Regions from separate parts of the Marinilactibacillus sp. Marseille-P9653 genome, predicted to be linked through region 2. Evidence: a T-box and tRNA genes for the amino acid it is inferred to sense, from the RefSeq annotation. Region 2 holds a T-box; the other regions hold tRNA genes.
What was found. The T-box of region 2 lies ahead of thrS (threonine--tRNA ligase). A T-box ahead of a tRNA ligase gene usually reads a tRNA of that ligase, here a tRNA-Thr.
Positions count from the first base shown of each region.

Region 1: it has a tRNA-Thr gene. The T-box ahead of thrS (threonine--tRNA ligase) is inferred to sense a tRNA for this amino acid. The anticodon was not compared.
Region 3: it has a tRNA-Thr gene. The T-box ahead of thrS (threonine--tRNA ligase) is inferred to sense a tRNA for this amino acid. The anticodon was not compared.

Region 1 covers NZ_CAKAKH010000001.1:915,171-920,142, reverse strand. The annotation lists partial or broken gene LG377_RS04680 (ISL3 family transposase) at 1-422, shown strand, start outside; tRNA gene LG377_RS04675 (tRNA-Gly) at 593-663, opposite strand; tRNA gene LG377_RS04670 (tRNA-Phe) at 677-749, opposite strand; tRNA gene LG377_RS04665 (tRNA-Asp) at 761-833, opposite strand; tRNA gene LG377_RS04660 (tRNA-Ser) at 854-943, opposite strand; tRNA gene LG377_RS04655 (tRNA-Glu) at 974-1,045, opposite strand; tRNA gene LG377_RS04650 (tRNA-Ser) at 1,066-1,153, opposite strand; tRNA gene LG377_RS04645 (tRNA-Ile) at 1,174-1,247, opposite strand; tRNA gene LG377_RS04640 (tRNA-Gly) at 1,257-1,327, opposite strand; tRNA gene LG377_RS04635 (tRNA-Asp) at 1,339-1,411, opposite strand; tRNA gene LG377_RS04630 (tRNA-Met) at 1,428-1,500, opposite strand; tRNA gene LG377_RS04625 (tRNA-Ile) at 1,520-1,593, opposite strand; tRNA gene LG377_RS04620 (tRNA-Met) at 1,612-1,685, opposite strand; tRNA gene LG377_RS04615 (tRNA-Pro) at 1,731-1,804, opposite strand; tRNA gene LG377_RS04610 (tRNA-Arg) at 1,818-1,891, opposite strand; tRNA gene LG377_RS04605 (tRNA-Leu) at 1,904-1,989, opposite strand; tRNA gene LG377_RS04600 (tRNA-Gly) at 2,067-2,138, opposite strand; tRNA gene LG377_RS04595 (tRNA-Thr) at 2,144-2,216, opposite strand; tRNA gene LG377_RS04590 (tRNA-Leu) at 2,238-2,319, opposite strand; tRNA gene LG377_RS04585 (tRNA-Lys) at 2,355-2,427, opposite strand; tRNA gene LG377_RS04580 (tRNA-Val) at 2,435-2,507, opposite strand; rRNA gene rrf (5S ribosomal RNA) at 2,530-2,645, opposite strand; rRNA gene LG377_RS04570 (23S ribosomal RNA) at 2,754-4,972, opposite strand, start outside.
Region 2 covers NZ_CAKAKH010000001.1:1,891,514-1,896,485, reverse strand. The annotation lists gene LG377_RS09270 (replication initiation and membrane attachment family protein) at 1-238, shown strand, start outside; gene dnaI (primosomal protein DnaI) at 238-1,167, shown strand; T-box leader at 1,222-1,439, shown strand; gene thrS (threonine--tRNA ligase) at 1,514-3,442, shown strand; ribosomal protein L20 leader region at 3,502-3,623, shown strand; gene infC (translation initiation factor IF-3) at 3,723-4,226, shown strand; gene rpmI (50S ribosomal protein L35) at 4,251-4,451, shown strand; gene rplT (50S ribosomal protein L20) at 4,505-4,864, shown strand.
Region 3 covers NZ_CAKAKH010000001.1:5,990-10,961, reverse strand. The annotation lists gene serS (serine--tRNA ligase) at 1-50, shown strand, start outside; gene msrA (peptide-methionine (S)-S-oxide reductase MsrA) at 134-667, shown strand; rRNA gene rrf (5S ribosomal RNA) at 832-947, shown strand; tRNA gene LG377_RS00150 (tRNA-Val) at 971-1,043, shown strand; tRNA gene LG377_RS00145 (tRNA-Lys) at 1,055-1,127, shown strand; tRNA gene LG377_RS00140 (tRNA-Leu) at 1,161-1,242, shown strand; tRNA gene LG377_RS00135 (tRNA-Thr) at 1,264-1,336, shown strand; tRNA gene LG377_RS00130 (tRNA-Gly) at 1,342-1,413, shown strand; tRNA gene LG377_RS00125 (tRNA-Leu) at 1,462-1,547, shown strand; tRNA gene LG377_RS00120 (tRNA-Arg) at 1,560-1,633, shown strand; tRNA gene LG377_RS00115 (tRNA-Pro) at 1,658-1,731, shown strand; tRNA gene LG377_RS00110 (tRNA-Met) at 1,758-1,831, shown strand; tRNA gene LG377_RS00105 (tRNA-Ile) at 1,852-1,925, shown strand; tRNA gene LG377_RS00100 (tRNA-Met) at 1,947-2,019, shown strand; tRNA gene LG377_RS00095 (tRNA-Asp) at 2,038-2,110, shown strand; tRNA gene LG377_RS00090 (tRNA-Gly) at 2,122-2,192, shown strand; tRNA gene LG377_RS00085 (tRNA-Ile) at 2,202-2,275, shown strand; tRNA gene LG377_RS00080 (tRNA-Glu) at 2,305-2,376, shown strand; tRNA gene LG377_RS00075 (tRNA-Ser) at 2,407-2,496, shown strand; tRNA gene LG377_RS00070 (tRNA-Met) at 2,507-2,579, shown strand; tRNA gene LG377_RS00065 (tRNA-Asp) at 2,601-2,673, shown strand; tRNA gene LG377_RS00060 (tRNA-Phe) at 2,690-2,762, shown strand; tRNA gene LG377_RS00055 (tRNA-Tyr) at 2,765-2,845, shown strand; tRNA gene LG377_RS00050 (tRNA-Trp) at 2,851-2,921, shown strand; tRNA gene LG377_RS00045 (tRNA-His) at 2,942-3,014, shown strand; tRNA gene LG377_RS00040 (tRNA-Gln) at 3,025-3,097, shown strand; tRNA gene LG377_RS00035 (tRNA-Cys) at 3,124-3,194, shown strand; tRNA gene LG377_RS00030 (tRNA-Leu) at 3,222-3,305, shown strand; rRNA gene LG377_RS00025 (16S ribosomal RNA) at 3,647-4,972, shown strand, end outside.

The sequences.
Region 1 (4,972 bases), 980 kb from region 2:
TTCCGCTGTTTGGGCAACGTTTGGAAGCCGCAATTGTTTCAGAGATGTTGGCTTATGATCCAGAACTGAAAGAAACGTATAGGGTCTACCAAGCTGTTCTCAAGTCCGTTGAAGAGAATGACTCAAAGCAGTTAAGAGCTATTTTAGATCAACCTGCTTCTCCTGAACTATCTGGATACATGAAAACTAGTTTAAAGACGCTAAGAACTCATTTCACTCATATCCAAAACACCTTTATTTACCCTTATAACAACGGAAAGATAGAGGGAATCAATAACAAGATCAAAGTATTAAACCGGGTAGCCTATGGCTACAAGAACTTTATTCACTATAAAAATCGTATTATCCTACATTTCAATTTAAAACCAATTAGATTTAAACATCGAATAATAGAAAAAGGAAGAGACTGCACAGTAGCGTAAGCTAGCCGTGCAATCTCTTCCTGAGATCATTCTTGATTATCTAAATTCTTCACCAACGTCATTTGACGTAGAACCTTTAATAGCTTCCACTAGAATATATCATTCGAGTAGTAAATCATTGAGTACAAAAAAAGCGATTCATCATTTAAGATGAATCGCTTTTTATATGAAGCGGGTGACGAGAATCGAACTCGCGACGACAGCTTGGAAGGCTGTGGTTTTACCACTAAACTACACCCGCAACGCAAAAAAAATGGCGCAGGACAGAGTCGAACTGCCGACACACGGAGCTTCAATCCGTTGCTCTACCAACTGAGCTACTGCGCCAAAACAACAAACGGTCCCGACGGGATTCGAACCCGCGATCTCCTGCGTGACAGGCAGGCGTGATAACCGCTACACTACGGGACCAGATCGTTCTTAATTTGGTAAGGAGGATGTGGGATTCGAACCCACGCGCGTTTTTACACACCTGACGGTTTTCAAGACCGTTCCCTTAAGCCGGACTTGGGTAATCCTCCAGTAAATCTATAGTAGCAGTTTCCTGCTAATGACCCCTACGGGATTCGAACCCGTGTTACCGCCGTGAAAGGGCGGTGTCTTAACCGCTTGACCAAGGGGCCTTGCAATAAAAAAATAAAAACGGAGAAGGAGGGATTTGAACCCTCGCGCCGCGTAAACGACCTACACCCTTAGCAGGGGCGCCTCTTCAGCCACTTGAGTACTTCCCCATATCAATAAATGATACGAATGGGCCTAAGTGGACTCGAACCACCGACCTCACGCTTATCAGGCGTGCGCTCTAACCAGCTGAGCTATAGGCCCCAAACAAAAAGCGGGTGACGAGAATCGAACTCGCGACGACAGCTTGGAAGGCTGTGGTTTTACCACTAAACTACACCCGCATAATGTTGAACGGTCCCGACGGGATTCGAACCCGCGATCTCCTGCGTGACAGGCAGGCGTGATAACCGCTACACTACGGGACCATGCTCTTTGTTTCAATTGCGGGGACAGGACTCGAACCTGTGACCTCCGGGTTATGAGCCCGACGAGCTGCCAACTGCTCTACCCCGCGATAATAAAAAATGTATTAATGGACCTTGCAGGACTCGAACCTGCGACCGGACGGTTATGAGCCGTCTGCTCTAACCAACTGAGCTAAAGGTCCGCTTACTATAATTAGATATAGCGGCGGAGGGAGTCGAACCCACGACCTCACGGGTATGAACCGTACGCTCTAGCCAGCTGAGCTACACCGCCATCGTCCTATGTAAGAAAGCAATACGGCGTTTTCTTCATAAGAAATCGGGAAGACAGGATTCGAACCTGCGACCCCTTGGTCCCAAACCAAGTGCTCTACCAAGCTGAGCTACTTCCCGTATGCTTTAAAAATGCACCCTAGAGGAGTCGAACCTCTAACCGCCTGATTCGTAGTCAGGTACTCTATCCAATTGAGCTAAGGGTGCTATTAAGTTAAGTGCCGAGGGCCGGAGTCGAACCGGCACGGTGAATACTCACCGCAGGATTTTAAGTCCTGTGCGTCTACCAATTCCGCCACCCCGGCTAATGATAGGGCATAATAAGCTTTGTAGAAGACAAATTTGTCTATTAAATTATCAACTTCTGATTGAAAGTCGATCAAGCGAAAGACGGGATTCGAACCCGCGACCCCCACCTTGGCAAGGTGATGTTCTACCACTGAACTACTTTCGCTGAAATGCCGGCTAAAGGATTTGAACCCTCGACCTACTGATTACAAATCAGTTGCTCTACCAACTGAGCTAAGCCGGCACAATAATATAAATATAAACATGCGGATGGAGGGACTTGAACCCCCACGCCGTGAAGCGCTAGATCCTAAATCTAGTGCGTCTGCCAATTCCGCCACATCCGCGTTTAAGATATTTATCATTACACATTACTGTGTAATGAGCCGTGCAGGGTTCGAACCTGCGACCCTCTGATTAAAAGTCAGATGCTCTACCGACTGAGCTAACGGCTCAAAAAAATGGAGGTTAACGGGCTCGAACCGCTGACCCTCTGCTTGTAAGGCAGATGCTCTCCCAACTGAGCTAAACCTCCAAAAATAAAAAATCAAGAGCTTGCACGGCAACGTCCTGCTTTCACAAGGGGAAACCCCTCACTATCCTCGGCGCTGGGAAGCTTAACGGCTGTGTTCGGAATGGGAACAGGTGGATCCTTCCCGCCATCATTACCGCACAATGACTCTTTTCTTTTTATAAGAGAACGTTGTTCTCTGAAAACTAGATAGTTGAATTCTTGCAAACATGTTTTGACGCAACACCCTCATACTCTTAACCCCGTTTTGTGGTTAAGTCCTCGATCGATTAGTACTGGTCCGCTCCATACATCACTGTACTTCCACTTCCAGCCTATCTACCTGATCATCTTTCAGGGATCTTACTTCCTTAAAGGAATGGGAAATCTCATCTTGAAGGGGGCTTCACGCTTAGATGCTTTCAGCGTTTATCCCGTCCACACATAGCTACCCAGCGATGCCTTTGGCAAGACAACTGGTACACCAGCGGTGTGTCCATCCCGGTCCTCTCGTACTAAGGATAGCTCTTCTCAAATTTCCAACGCCCGCGACGGATAGGGACCGAACTGTCTCACGACGTTCTGAACCCAGCTCGCGTGCCGCTTTAATGGGCGAACAGCCCAACCCTTGGGACCGACTACAGCCCCAGGATGCGACGAGCCGACATCGAGGTGCCAAACCTCCCCGTCGATGTGAACTCTTGGGGGAGATAAGCCTGTTATCCCCAGGGTAGCTTTTATCCGTTGAGCGATGGCCCTTCCATACGGAACCACCGGATCACTAAGCCCGACTTTCGTCCCTGCTCGACTTGTAGGTCTCGCAGTCAAGCTCCCTTTTGCCTTTACACTCTGCGAATGATTTCCAACCATTCTGAGGGAACCTTTGGGCGCCTCCGTTACTCTTTAGGAGGCGACCGCCCCAGTCAAACTGCCCATCTGACACTGTCTCCCAACCGGATTACGGTTGCGGGTTAGAGTGGCCATACAGCGAGGGTAGTATCCCACCATTGCCTCCACCAAAACTGGCGTTCTGGCTTCATTGGCTCCTACCTATCCTGTACAAGCTGTACAGACACTCAATATCAAACTACAGTAAAGCTCCATGGGGTCTTTCCGTCCTGTCGCGGGTAACCTGCATCTTCACAGGTACTATAATTTCACCGAGTCTCTCGTTGAGACAGTGCCCAAATCGTTACACCTTTCGTGCGGGTCGGAACTTACCCGACAAGGAATTTCGCTACCTTAGGACCGTTATAGTTACGGCCGCCGTTTACTGGGGCTTCAATTCAAAGCTTCGCCGAAGCTAACCTTTCCTCTTAACCTTCCAGCACCGGGCAGGTGTCAGCCCCTATACATCTTCTTTCGAATTAGCAGAGACCTGTGTTTTTGGTAAACAGTCGCTTGGGCCTATTCACTGCGGCTGACCAGATGGTCAGCACCCCTTCTCCCGAAGTTACGGGGTCATTTTGCCGAGTTCCTTAACGAGAGTTCTCTCGATCACCTTAGGATTCTCTCCTCGACTACCTGTGTCGGTTTGCGGTACGGGCAGCCTACTTCTAACTAGAAGCTTTTCTTGACAGTGTGACATCAGATACTTCGGTACTATAATTTCCCTCCCCATCACAACTTGTCCGTATAGATATAAGCATTTGACTCATATCAAGACTTATTGCTTGGGCGCGCATATCCAACAGCGCGCTTATCTTAGCCTTCTGCGTCCCTCCATTGTTCAAACAAAGCAGACTGGTACAGGAATCTCTACCTGTTGTCCATCGCCTACGCCTATCGGCCTCGGCTTAGGTCCCGACTAACCCTGGGAGGACGAGCCTTCCCCAGGAAACCTTAGTCATTCGGTGCACGGGATTCTCACCCGTGTTTCGCTACTCATACCGGCATTCTCACTTCTAAGCGCTCCACAAGTCCTCACGATCTTGCTTCAATGCCCTTAGAACGCTCTCCTACCATAGAACCATAAGGTTCTATCCGTGGTTTCGGTATCTTGTTTAGCCCCGGTAAATTTTCGGCGCAGGACCACTCGACTAGTGAGCTATTACGCACTCTTTAAATGATGGCTGCTTCTAAGCCAACATCCTAGTTGTCTGAGCAGTCCCACATCCTTTTCCACTTAACAAGAATTTTGGGACCTTAACCGACGGTCTGGGCTGTTTCCCTTTCCACTACGGATCTTATCACTCGCAGTGTGACTCCCGGATCTACATACAGTGGCATTCGGAGTTTATCAGGATTCGGTAACCCGATAAGGGCCCCTAGTCCAAACAGTCGCTCTACCTCCACGATGCACTATCCGAGGCTAGCCCTAAAGCTATTTCGGAGAGAACCAGCTATCTCCAAGTTCGATTGGAATTTCTCCGCTACCCACACCTCATCCCCGCACTTTTCAACGTACGTGGGTTCGGGCCTCCAGTGCATTTCACTGCACCTTCACCCTGGACATGGGTAGGTCACTTGGTTTCGGGTCGACGACGGCA
Region 2 (4,972 bases):
ACCAGAAGATGCTCTACAGAAAGTAAAACAACTATATGCTGAGTCAAAAAGCGATAGACAAAGCAAACAAAGATCCGGTTCAAATCGTTCAAATTCTCAAAAGTATGTTAGGAAAGAAACTTTACCAGATTGGGCAACAGAAGAGAACGTTGGAGAAGAAATCGATGCTAAAAAGCAAGAAGAATTCAGACAAAGACTTGAGCGGATCAGAAATAGAAGTAAAGGTGGTGACAGTTAATGGAAAGCATTCGTAACCAGTTGGAAAATATGATGAATTCAACTAAAATGAACGAGAAATTTAGAGAAATCATGAAAAATGAAGTGTTTAAAGATCCCGATGTTCGACGGTTTATTGCTGAAAACAGGACGGTACTCGATAACGAAGCAATTGAAAAAAGTGCGTCTAAGTTGTATGAATTTGTTGTCGAAAAGAAGAAAGCCGCCGCTCAGAGTGGACAGCTTATGCCGGGGTATAAACCAAGCCTTTCGATCAACAATAAAAGAGTAGATGTAACCTACGAGCCATCTTCTGATTTGATTAATCGTCAGAAACAAGAAGCTATCAATAAACGGATCCATTCAATGTATATGTCAAAAGACATTAAGCATTTCAATATTGATCAGTTTGATAGTACACCAGGAAGAAATAAAGCGGTAGAGGAAGCCTATGATTTTATTGATCAGTTTCTTGAGAATCCTGATACCTTCCAGCAAGGGCTATACCTTCATGGAAAATTCGGAGTCGGGAAAACGTTTCTTCTTGGAGCGATTGCTCACGAGTTATCGAAACAAGGTCATCCATCAACACTCGTTCATTTCCCAACATTTGCTGTCGAAATGAAGAATTCGATTGGTCAAAATACAACTGAAGAAAAGCTTTCTGCCTTGAAAAATGCGAAAATATTAATGATTGATGATATTGGGGCAGATTCTATGTCGAGCTGGATTAGAGATGATATCCTGGGAGTCGTTTTGCAGCATAGAATGCAGGAACAACTTCCAACGTTCTTCTCTTCTAATTTTGATATGGCCCACTTGGAACAAGAGCATCTTAGAGTGACACAAAGAGGCGAAAATGAGCCGTTAAAAGCTAAACGGATTATGGAACGAGTAAAGTTTCTTTCCAAAGAAGTAGAAATGACAGGCGATAACAGGAGACATGCTTAACAAGAAAACTGTTGAAAGCTAAAGTCAAGCGTGGTATTCTACTATTATTCTAATAATAAAACTTAGAGAAAGATAAATTTGATAAGAACTTGTTTTAAAGAGAGGAAGACACTAGCTGAAAGTCTTCTAAAACAATTTATCATCTACCCCTTTCGAGTGCTGCTTTGAACTGAGTAAGAGCAGACGCGTCTCTGCGTTAAAGAGCTAATGAAGACAGAAAGTCAGCTTTCTGTAAAACTGGGTGGAACCACGTAATCCATTACGTCCCAATGAATGAGATCAATCTCATTCATTGGGACGTTTTTTGTACGATAAGTAAAGAGAATAAAAAGCAGGAGGAATTTATATGTCAGAAATCGCAGTTAAATTACCAGATGGTTCCGTGAAAAATGTGGAATCAGGATCATCACCAAAAATGATTGCAGGCAGTATTGCTAAATCATTGGAGAAAAAAGGCCTAGCCGGTAAGTGGAATGGCCAGCATGTTGATTTTGATCAACCCCTTTATGAAGACGGAGAACTTGAAATCATTACACCAGATCACGAAGATGCTTTAGGAATCCTTCGTCATTCTACTGCCCACTTAATGGCTCAAGCAATCAAGAGATTATTCCCAGATGTTAAATTCGGAGTAGGACCAGCGATTGAAACAGGCTTTTACTATGACACAGATTCAGAAACACCTATCACAGAAGAAGATTTAGAATCTATTGAAAAAGAAATGATGGCAATTGTTAAAGAAAACCTGCCATTTGTACGAAAAGAAATTTCTAGAGAAGCAGCGCTTGAATTGTTTGCAGCAGATCCTTATAAAGTAGAACTTATTACAAATTTATCAGAAGATGAAACAATATCTGTTTATGAACAAGGTGAATTTGTCGATCTATGTAGAGGCGTACACGTGCCTTCGACTGGTCGTATTCAAGTATTTAAATTACTTTCTCTAGCAGGAGCTTACTGGAGAGGGAATTCAGATAATAAAATGATGCAACGTGTTTACGGTACGGCTTTCTTCGATAAAAAAGCCTTGAAAGAGTTTATCAAGATGCGTGAAGAAGCTAAACAACGCGATCACCGTAAGTTAGGTAAAGAACTGGATATCTTTATGCTGTCACCAGAAGTTGGATCAGGCCTTCCTTTTTGGCTACCTAAGGGAGCTACGATCCGTCGAGTGATTGAAAGATACATCACAGACAAAGAAATCAGCATGGGTTACCAGCACGTATATACTCCGATTATGGCGAATGTCGATTTCTACAAAACATCTGGACACTGGGATCACTATCATGAAGATATGTTTCCACCAATGGACATGGGTGATGGAGAAATGCTTGTATTGCGTCCGATGAACTGCCCGCATCACATGATGGTATTCAAAAATGACGTAAGAAGTTACCGAGATTTACCAATCCGTATCGCGGAATTAGGTCAAATGCACCGTTATGAGAAAAGTGGCGCTTTATCAGGACTACAGCGCGTTCGTGAAATGACTTTGAATGATGCTCACGTATTTGTAAGACCAGATCAAATCAAAGAAGAATTCCGCAGAGTTGTTGAATTGATGCTAGCTGTATTCGAAGATTTCGATATTAAAGACTATCGCTTCCGACTAAGTTATCGTGATCCGAAAAACACAGAAAAATATTTTGACGACGATGAAATGTGGGAAAAAGCACAGTCTATGTTGAAAGATACTTTGGACGAGATGGGGATGGATTACTTCGAAGCCATTGGTGAAGCAGCCTTTTACGGTCCAAAGCTGGACGTACAAGTCAAGACTGCGATGGGGATCGAAGAAACATTATCAACTGTTCAATTAGATTTCTTGCTACCGGAAAGGTTCGACCTGACTTACGTTGGTGAAGATGGTAATGACAACCATAGACCAGTTGTTATCCACCGTGGTATTGTATCAACAATGGAACGATTTGTAGCTTACTTGATTGAAAGATACAAAGGAGCTTTCCCTACATGGTTAGCACCAATACAGGCTAAAATCATTCCAGTTAACTTGGATATCCATGCTGACTATGCTAATCAGTTGAATGAAGAACTGAAAGCGAAAGGATTACGAATCGAAATTGATAATCGCAATGAAAAAATGGGATACAAGATTCGTCATGCACAAACGCTTAAAATCCCCTATCAAATCGTAGTCGGTGACAGTGAAGTAGAGAACCAGACAGTGAGTGTTCGTAAATATGGTGAAAAAGAAACCATCACATATTCTAAAGATGAATTCATTTCAAATATTGTAGCTGAATCCAATAAATGATTTAATACTCAAATAGTGTTGACAGGTGAATAAATATTTGGTATTATATAAGAGTTGAGAAAACAAAGCAGAAGCACCCGCTTCTCGCCTTTTGGATTCAGATCCATGGGCAGATATCGAACGTATATAACTCAAAATAGTTACGACTATTTTGAAATCAGATGAGTACTTCTTGTCTGATTGCGGAGATAGAGACGGGGCTTTGAAAAAGGTCACGTCTCTTTTTCTGTCTCTGTTTTTTTCGCAAATACTTTGGAGGTGAACCACCATAGCAAAAGACATGATTGTCAATGATCGTATTCGTGCTAGAGAAGTACGTTTGATCGGCAAAGACGGTGAACAGATCGGGGTAGTCCAACGCAATGAAGCAATGCGCTTAGCTGAAGATGCCAATCTAGATTTAGTTCTAGTGTCACCTAACGCTAAGCCACCTGTTGCTCGTGTAATGGATTATGGGAAGCATCGCTACGAAATGCAAAAGAAAGAACGTGAAGCAAGAAAGAATCAAAAAATCGTTAACGTCAAAGAGATTCGTTTGAGTCCAACTATCGATGATCACGATTTTGATACAAAATTGCGTAACGCACGTAAGTTCTTGGAAAAAGGCGATAAAGTGAAAGTATCTATTCGATTCCGTGGACGTGCGATTACTCACAAGGAAATAGGACGTGTAGTATTAGAACGCATGGCGGAAGCAGCATCTGACATTTCACAAGTCGAATCGAAAGCTAAAATGGATGGTCGTAGCATGTTCTTGATGCTGGCACCGAAATCTGAGAAATAAGATAAGTGTAGGAGGAAATCAACAATGCCTAAGCAAAAGACACATAAAGGTTCAGCAAAACGTTTCAAGAGAACGGGTTCTGGTAAACTTAAACGTAGCCACGCAAAACGTAGCCACATGTTTGCAAACAAATCTCAAAAACAAAAACGTCACTTGCGTAAATCTACAATGGTTTCACACAGTGATTACAAACGTATCAGACAACAACTTGCTAAAATGAAATAATAAATGTACGAGCACTCGTTTGATCGAGAGTGCAACCAAGGAGGAAATCAACAATGGCACGAGTTAAAGGTGGAGTAGTCTCCCGCAAGCGCCGTAATCGCGTTTTAAAGCTAGCTAAAGGGTATTACGGAGCGAAGCATCGCTTGTTTAAAGTTGCAAAACAACAAGTAATGAAATCTTACCAATATGCATACAGAGACCGTAAACAAAACAAACGTAACTTCCGTAGATTATGGATTGCACGTATTAACGCTGCAGCACGTATTAACGGCCTAAGCTACTCTAAATTGATGCACGGACTTAAACTTGCAGAAATCGACATGAACCGTAAAATGTTAGCTGAACTTGCAGTAAGTGATGCAGCAGCATTTACAACTTTGGCTGACCAAGCTAAAGACGCTTTAAACAAATAATACGTTAAAACCCGCTTATATAAGCGGGTTTTTTTTATACACTTTTTATGAACCCTATTTATAGTATTCGCTCACCAGTGGACGATTATGAATAGATAGATTAGGAAA
Region 3 (4,972 bases), 1.9 Mb from region 2:
TGCCGGAAGTCCTTGTTCCTTATATGGGTGGTATAACAGAAATCAGGTAAAAGAGTTTATAAGTTGTTTCGATTAAAGGGTGGATTGAATTGGTGATATAATGAGTTGTACCCAATCGATTAGGAGGGAAATTATGTCTGAGAAAAATTTTGAAACAGCGATATTTGCAGGAGGTTGTTTCTGGTGTATGGTGAAACCATTCGATAGTTTGCCAGGAATAGAAAAAGTAACTTCAGGATATACTGGTGGCACTGTAGAAAATCCAACTTACAGACAGGTGACTTCAGGAACAACAGGTCATACCGAAGCTGTTGAAATCAAATATGATCCTTCAAAGATTTCATATGAAGAGTTAGTAGAAATTTACTGGCAACAAACCGACCCTACAGATGCAGGTGGACAATTTGCTGACCGTGGAGATTCTTATAGACCCGTTATATTCTATAACAACGATGAACAAAGAGAAACGGCAGAGGCTTCAAAAAAAGCATTAAATGAAAGTGGTCGCTTCGATCGTCCTATCGTAACGACAATTGAACCAGCTCAACCGTTTTATGAAGCGGAAGACTATCATCAAGACTTTTACAAAAAAGAATCAGCGCACTATAAGAGATATAGTAAAGGTTCAGGAAGAGTCGATTTTATTGATCAAAACTGGGACAAATAAGCTTTTTCTAGGTATTGTTCCAATAAAAGGGAAATGTCGGAAAGCTTGTTCCGGCATTTTTCTTTTATTTTTTTATTAAAATGATTGACAAAGATATAATCCCATTGTATTATATAAGAGTTGCTGCTAATTGATTATTTCTTTTAGCGCCAGCACGAAAACTGTATAGCGGTTATGGCGAGAAGGATCCACCTGTTTCCATTTCGAACACAGAAGTTAAGCTTCTCAGCGCCGAGGATAGTGAGGGGTTTCTCCTTGTGAAAGCAGGACGTCGTTATGCAGCAATCGTTTGATTGTATTATTGGAGGTTTAGCTCAGTTGGGAGAGCATCTGCCTTACAAGCAGAGGGTCAGCGGTTCGAGCCCGTTAACCTCCATAATTTTTTCGGAGCCGTTAGCTCAGTCGGTAGAGCATCTGACTTTTAATCAGAGGGTCGCAGGTTCGAACCCTGCACGGCTCATTGCATAGTGATGTGCAAGCTAAATAGAACAGCGCGGATGTGGCGGAATTGGCAGACGCACTAGATTTAGGATCTAGCGCTTCACGGCGTGGGGGTTCAAGTCCCTCCATCCGCATAGTTCATTTAAAAGATTCAAGCCGGCTTAGCTCAGTTGGTAGAGCAACTGATTTGTAATCAGTAGGTCGAGGGTTCAAATCCTTTAGCCGGCATTTCAGCGAAAGTAGTTCAGTGGTAGAACATCACCTTGCCAAGGTGGGGGTCGCGGGTTCGAATCCCGTCTTTCGCTTGGTTATAGATAAAGCGAATGAATATTTACTTAGTCTTAACAGTAATTGCCGGGGTGGCGGAACTGGTAGACGCACAGGACTTAAAATCCTGCGGTGAGTTTTCACCGTGCCGGTTCGATTCCGGCCCTCGGCATTTGAAATACTCGCACCCTTAGCTCAATTGGATAGAGTACCTGACTACGAATCAGGCGGTTAGAGGTTCGACTCCTCTAGGGTGCATTTCCGAAAGGAAAAAGTAAAGTACGGGAAGTAGCTCAGCTTGGTAGAGCACTTGGTTTGGGACCAAGGGGTCGCAGGTTCGAATCCTGTCTTCCCGATTTTTCTAAAAGAGCCATTTTATAATGGCGGTGTAGCTCAGCTGGCTAGAGCGTACGGTTCATACCCGTGAGGTCGTGGGTTCGACTCCCTCCGCCGCTATCATTGTTTTTCAGAAAATTGGACCTTTAGCTCAGTTGGTTAGAGCAGACGGCTCATAACCGTCCGGTCGCAGGTTCGAATCCTGCAAGGTCCATTTTCAATCGTTCGATATTATCGCGGGGTAGAGCAGTTGGCAGCTCGTCGGGCTCATAACCCGGAGGTCACAGGTTCGAGTCCTGTCCCCGCAATCCAAACAAAATTAACTTGGTCCCGTAGTGTAGCGGTTATCACGCCTGCCTGTCACGCAGGAGATCGCGGGTTCGAATCCCGTCGGGACCGTTCAACTTTATGCGGGTGTAGTTTAGTGGTAAAACCACAGCCTTCCAAGCTGTCGTCGCGAGTTCGATTCTCGTCACCCGCTTTTTGTTTGGGGCCTATAGCTCAGCTGGTTAGAGCGCACGCCTGATAAGCGTGAGGTCGGTGGTTCGAGTCCACTTAGGCCCATTGTTTCATATTAATAAAGTCACTTAACCGGCCCCTTGGTCAAGCGGTTAAGACACCGCCCTTTCACGGCGGTAACACGGGTTCGAATCCCGTAGGGGTCATTAGCAGGAGACTGCTACTATAGATTTACTGGAGGATTACCCAAGTCCGGCTTAAGGGAACGGTCTTGAAAACCGTCAGGTGTGTAAAAACGCGCGTGGGTTCGAATCCCACATCCTCCTTTTAAATGATCGCGGGGTAGAGCAGTTGGCAGCTCGTCGGGCTCATAACCCGGAGGTCGCAGGTTCGAGTCCTGTCCCCGCAATTCAAAATTGAATAATTATATGGTCCCGTAGTGTAGCGGTTATCACGCCTGCCTGTCACGCAGGAGATCGCGGGTTCGAATCCCGTCGGGACCGTAGTAACATTTTCCAAGGCGCAGTAGCTCAGTTGGTAGAGCAACGGATTGAAGCTCCGTGTGTCGGCAGTTCGACTCTGTCCTGCGCCATTGGAGGGATAGCGAAGTGGCTAAACGCGGCGGACTGTAAATCCGCTCCTTCGGGTTCGTAGGTTCGAATCCTACTCCCTCCATTTTTAGGGGTATAGTTTAACGGTAGAACTATGGTCTCCAAAACCATCAATGTGGGTTCGATTCCTACTACCCCTGTGGTTCAATTAAATATTATGGCGATTGTGGCGAAGTGGTTAACGCACCGGGTTGTGGTCTCGGCATTCGTGGGTTCGATCCCCATCAGTCGCCCTTTGATTTTTGGGCTATAGCCAAGCGGTAAGGCAGCGGGTTTTGATCCCGTCATTCCCCAGGTTCGAATCCTGGTAGCCCAGTTTCATACCAAATGAATAAATTGTATGGCGGTATAGCCAAGTGGTAAGGCAGAGGTCTGCAAAACCTTCATCACCGGTTCAAATCCGGTTACCGCCTTGTCTGACAGTTAAATAGACTTAACAGGCCGGCGTGGCGGAATTGGTAGACGCGCTGGACTCAAAATCCAGTGCCCGTTAGGGCGTGCCGGTTCGACTCCGGCCGCCGGTATTGAAAAAGCAAATACTTTTTCAAAAAGCTGTTGACACTAATGTAGCAGCGTGATATGATATATAGGTTGCTGTTAAAGATATCAACTTGATCGAGTAACTTGATCAAAAACAACTTTTAAAAAAGTTGTTGACATCAAAACAACAACATGGTATGATATATGAGTTGCTGTTAAAGCGGCAACGACATAACACGAAACAATAAAGAGTAGATCTTTGAAAACTGAACAAAGTAAAAACAACCAAATGTGCAGGGGTCTTCGATTCATTTATGAATCAAGACAACTAAACGAATGAACAAGGTTCATTCACAATTTTTAATCAATGAGCAAGTCAAACACTTAAAACGAGAGTTTGATCCTGGCTCAGGACGAACGCTGGCGGTATGCCTAATACATGCAAGTCGAACGATGAAATTCTCTGCTTGCAGAGAATGGATTAGTGGCGAACGGGTGAGTAACACGTGGGTAACCTGCCCATAAGAGGGGGATAACATTCGGAAACGGATGCTAATACCGCATAGGTCTTTGAGACGCCTGTCTCTTAGATGAAAGGTGGCTTCGGCTGCCACTTATGGATGGACCCGCGGCGTATTAGCTAGTTGGTAAGGTAATGGCTTACCAAGGCTTTGATACGTAGCCGACCTGAGAGGGTGATCGGCCACACTGGGACTGAGACACGGCCCAGACTCCTACGGGAGGCAGCAGTAGGGAATCTTCCACAATGGGTGAAAACCTGATGGAGCAATACCGCGTGAGTGAAGAAGGTCTTCGGATCGTAAAGCTCTGTTGTTAGAGAAGAATAAGTCGGGTAGTAACTGCCCCGACCTTGACGGTATCTAACCAGAAAGTCACGGCTAACTACGTGCCAGCAGCCGCGGTAATACGTAGGTGACAAGCGTTGTCCGGATTTATTGGGCGTAAAGCGAGCGCAGGCGGTCTTTTAAGTCTGATGTGAAAGCCCACGGCTCAACCGTGGAATGTCATTGGAAACTGGAAGACTTGAATGCAGAAGAGGAAAGTGGAATTCCATGTGTAGCGGTGAAATGCGTAGATATATGGAGGAACACCAGTGGCGAAGGCGACTTTCTGGTCTGTAATTGACGCTGAGGCTCGAAAGCGTGGGGAGCGAACAGGATTAGATACCCTGGTAGTCCACGCCGTAAACGATGAGTGCTAAGTGTTGGAGTGTTTCCGCCCTTCAGTGCTGGAGCTAACGCATTAAGCACTCCGCCTGGGGAGTACGGCCGCAAGGCTGAAACTCAAAGGAATTGACGGGGACCCGCACAAGCGGTGGAGCATGTGGTTTAATTCGAAGCAACGCGAAGAACCTTACCAAGTCTTGACATCCTCTGAACACTCTAGAGATAGAGCTTTCCCTTCGGGGACAGAGTGACAGGTGGTGCATGGTTGTCGTCAGCTCGTGTCGTGAGATGTTGGGTTAAGTCCCGTAACGAGCGCAACCCCTATTGTTAGTTGCCAGCATTCAGTTGGGCACTCTAGCGAGACTGCCGGTGATAAACCGGAGGAAGGCGGGGATGACGTCAAATCATCATGCCCCTTATGACTTGGGCTACACACGTGCTACAATGGATGGTACAACGAGTCGCCAGACCGCAAGGTTGAGCTAATCTCTTAAAGCCATTCTCAGTTCGGATTGTAGGCTGCA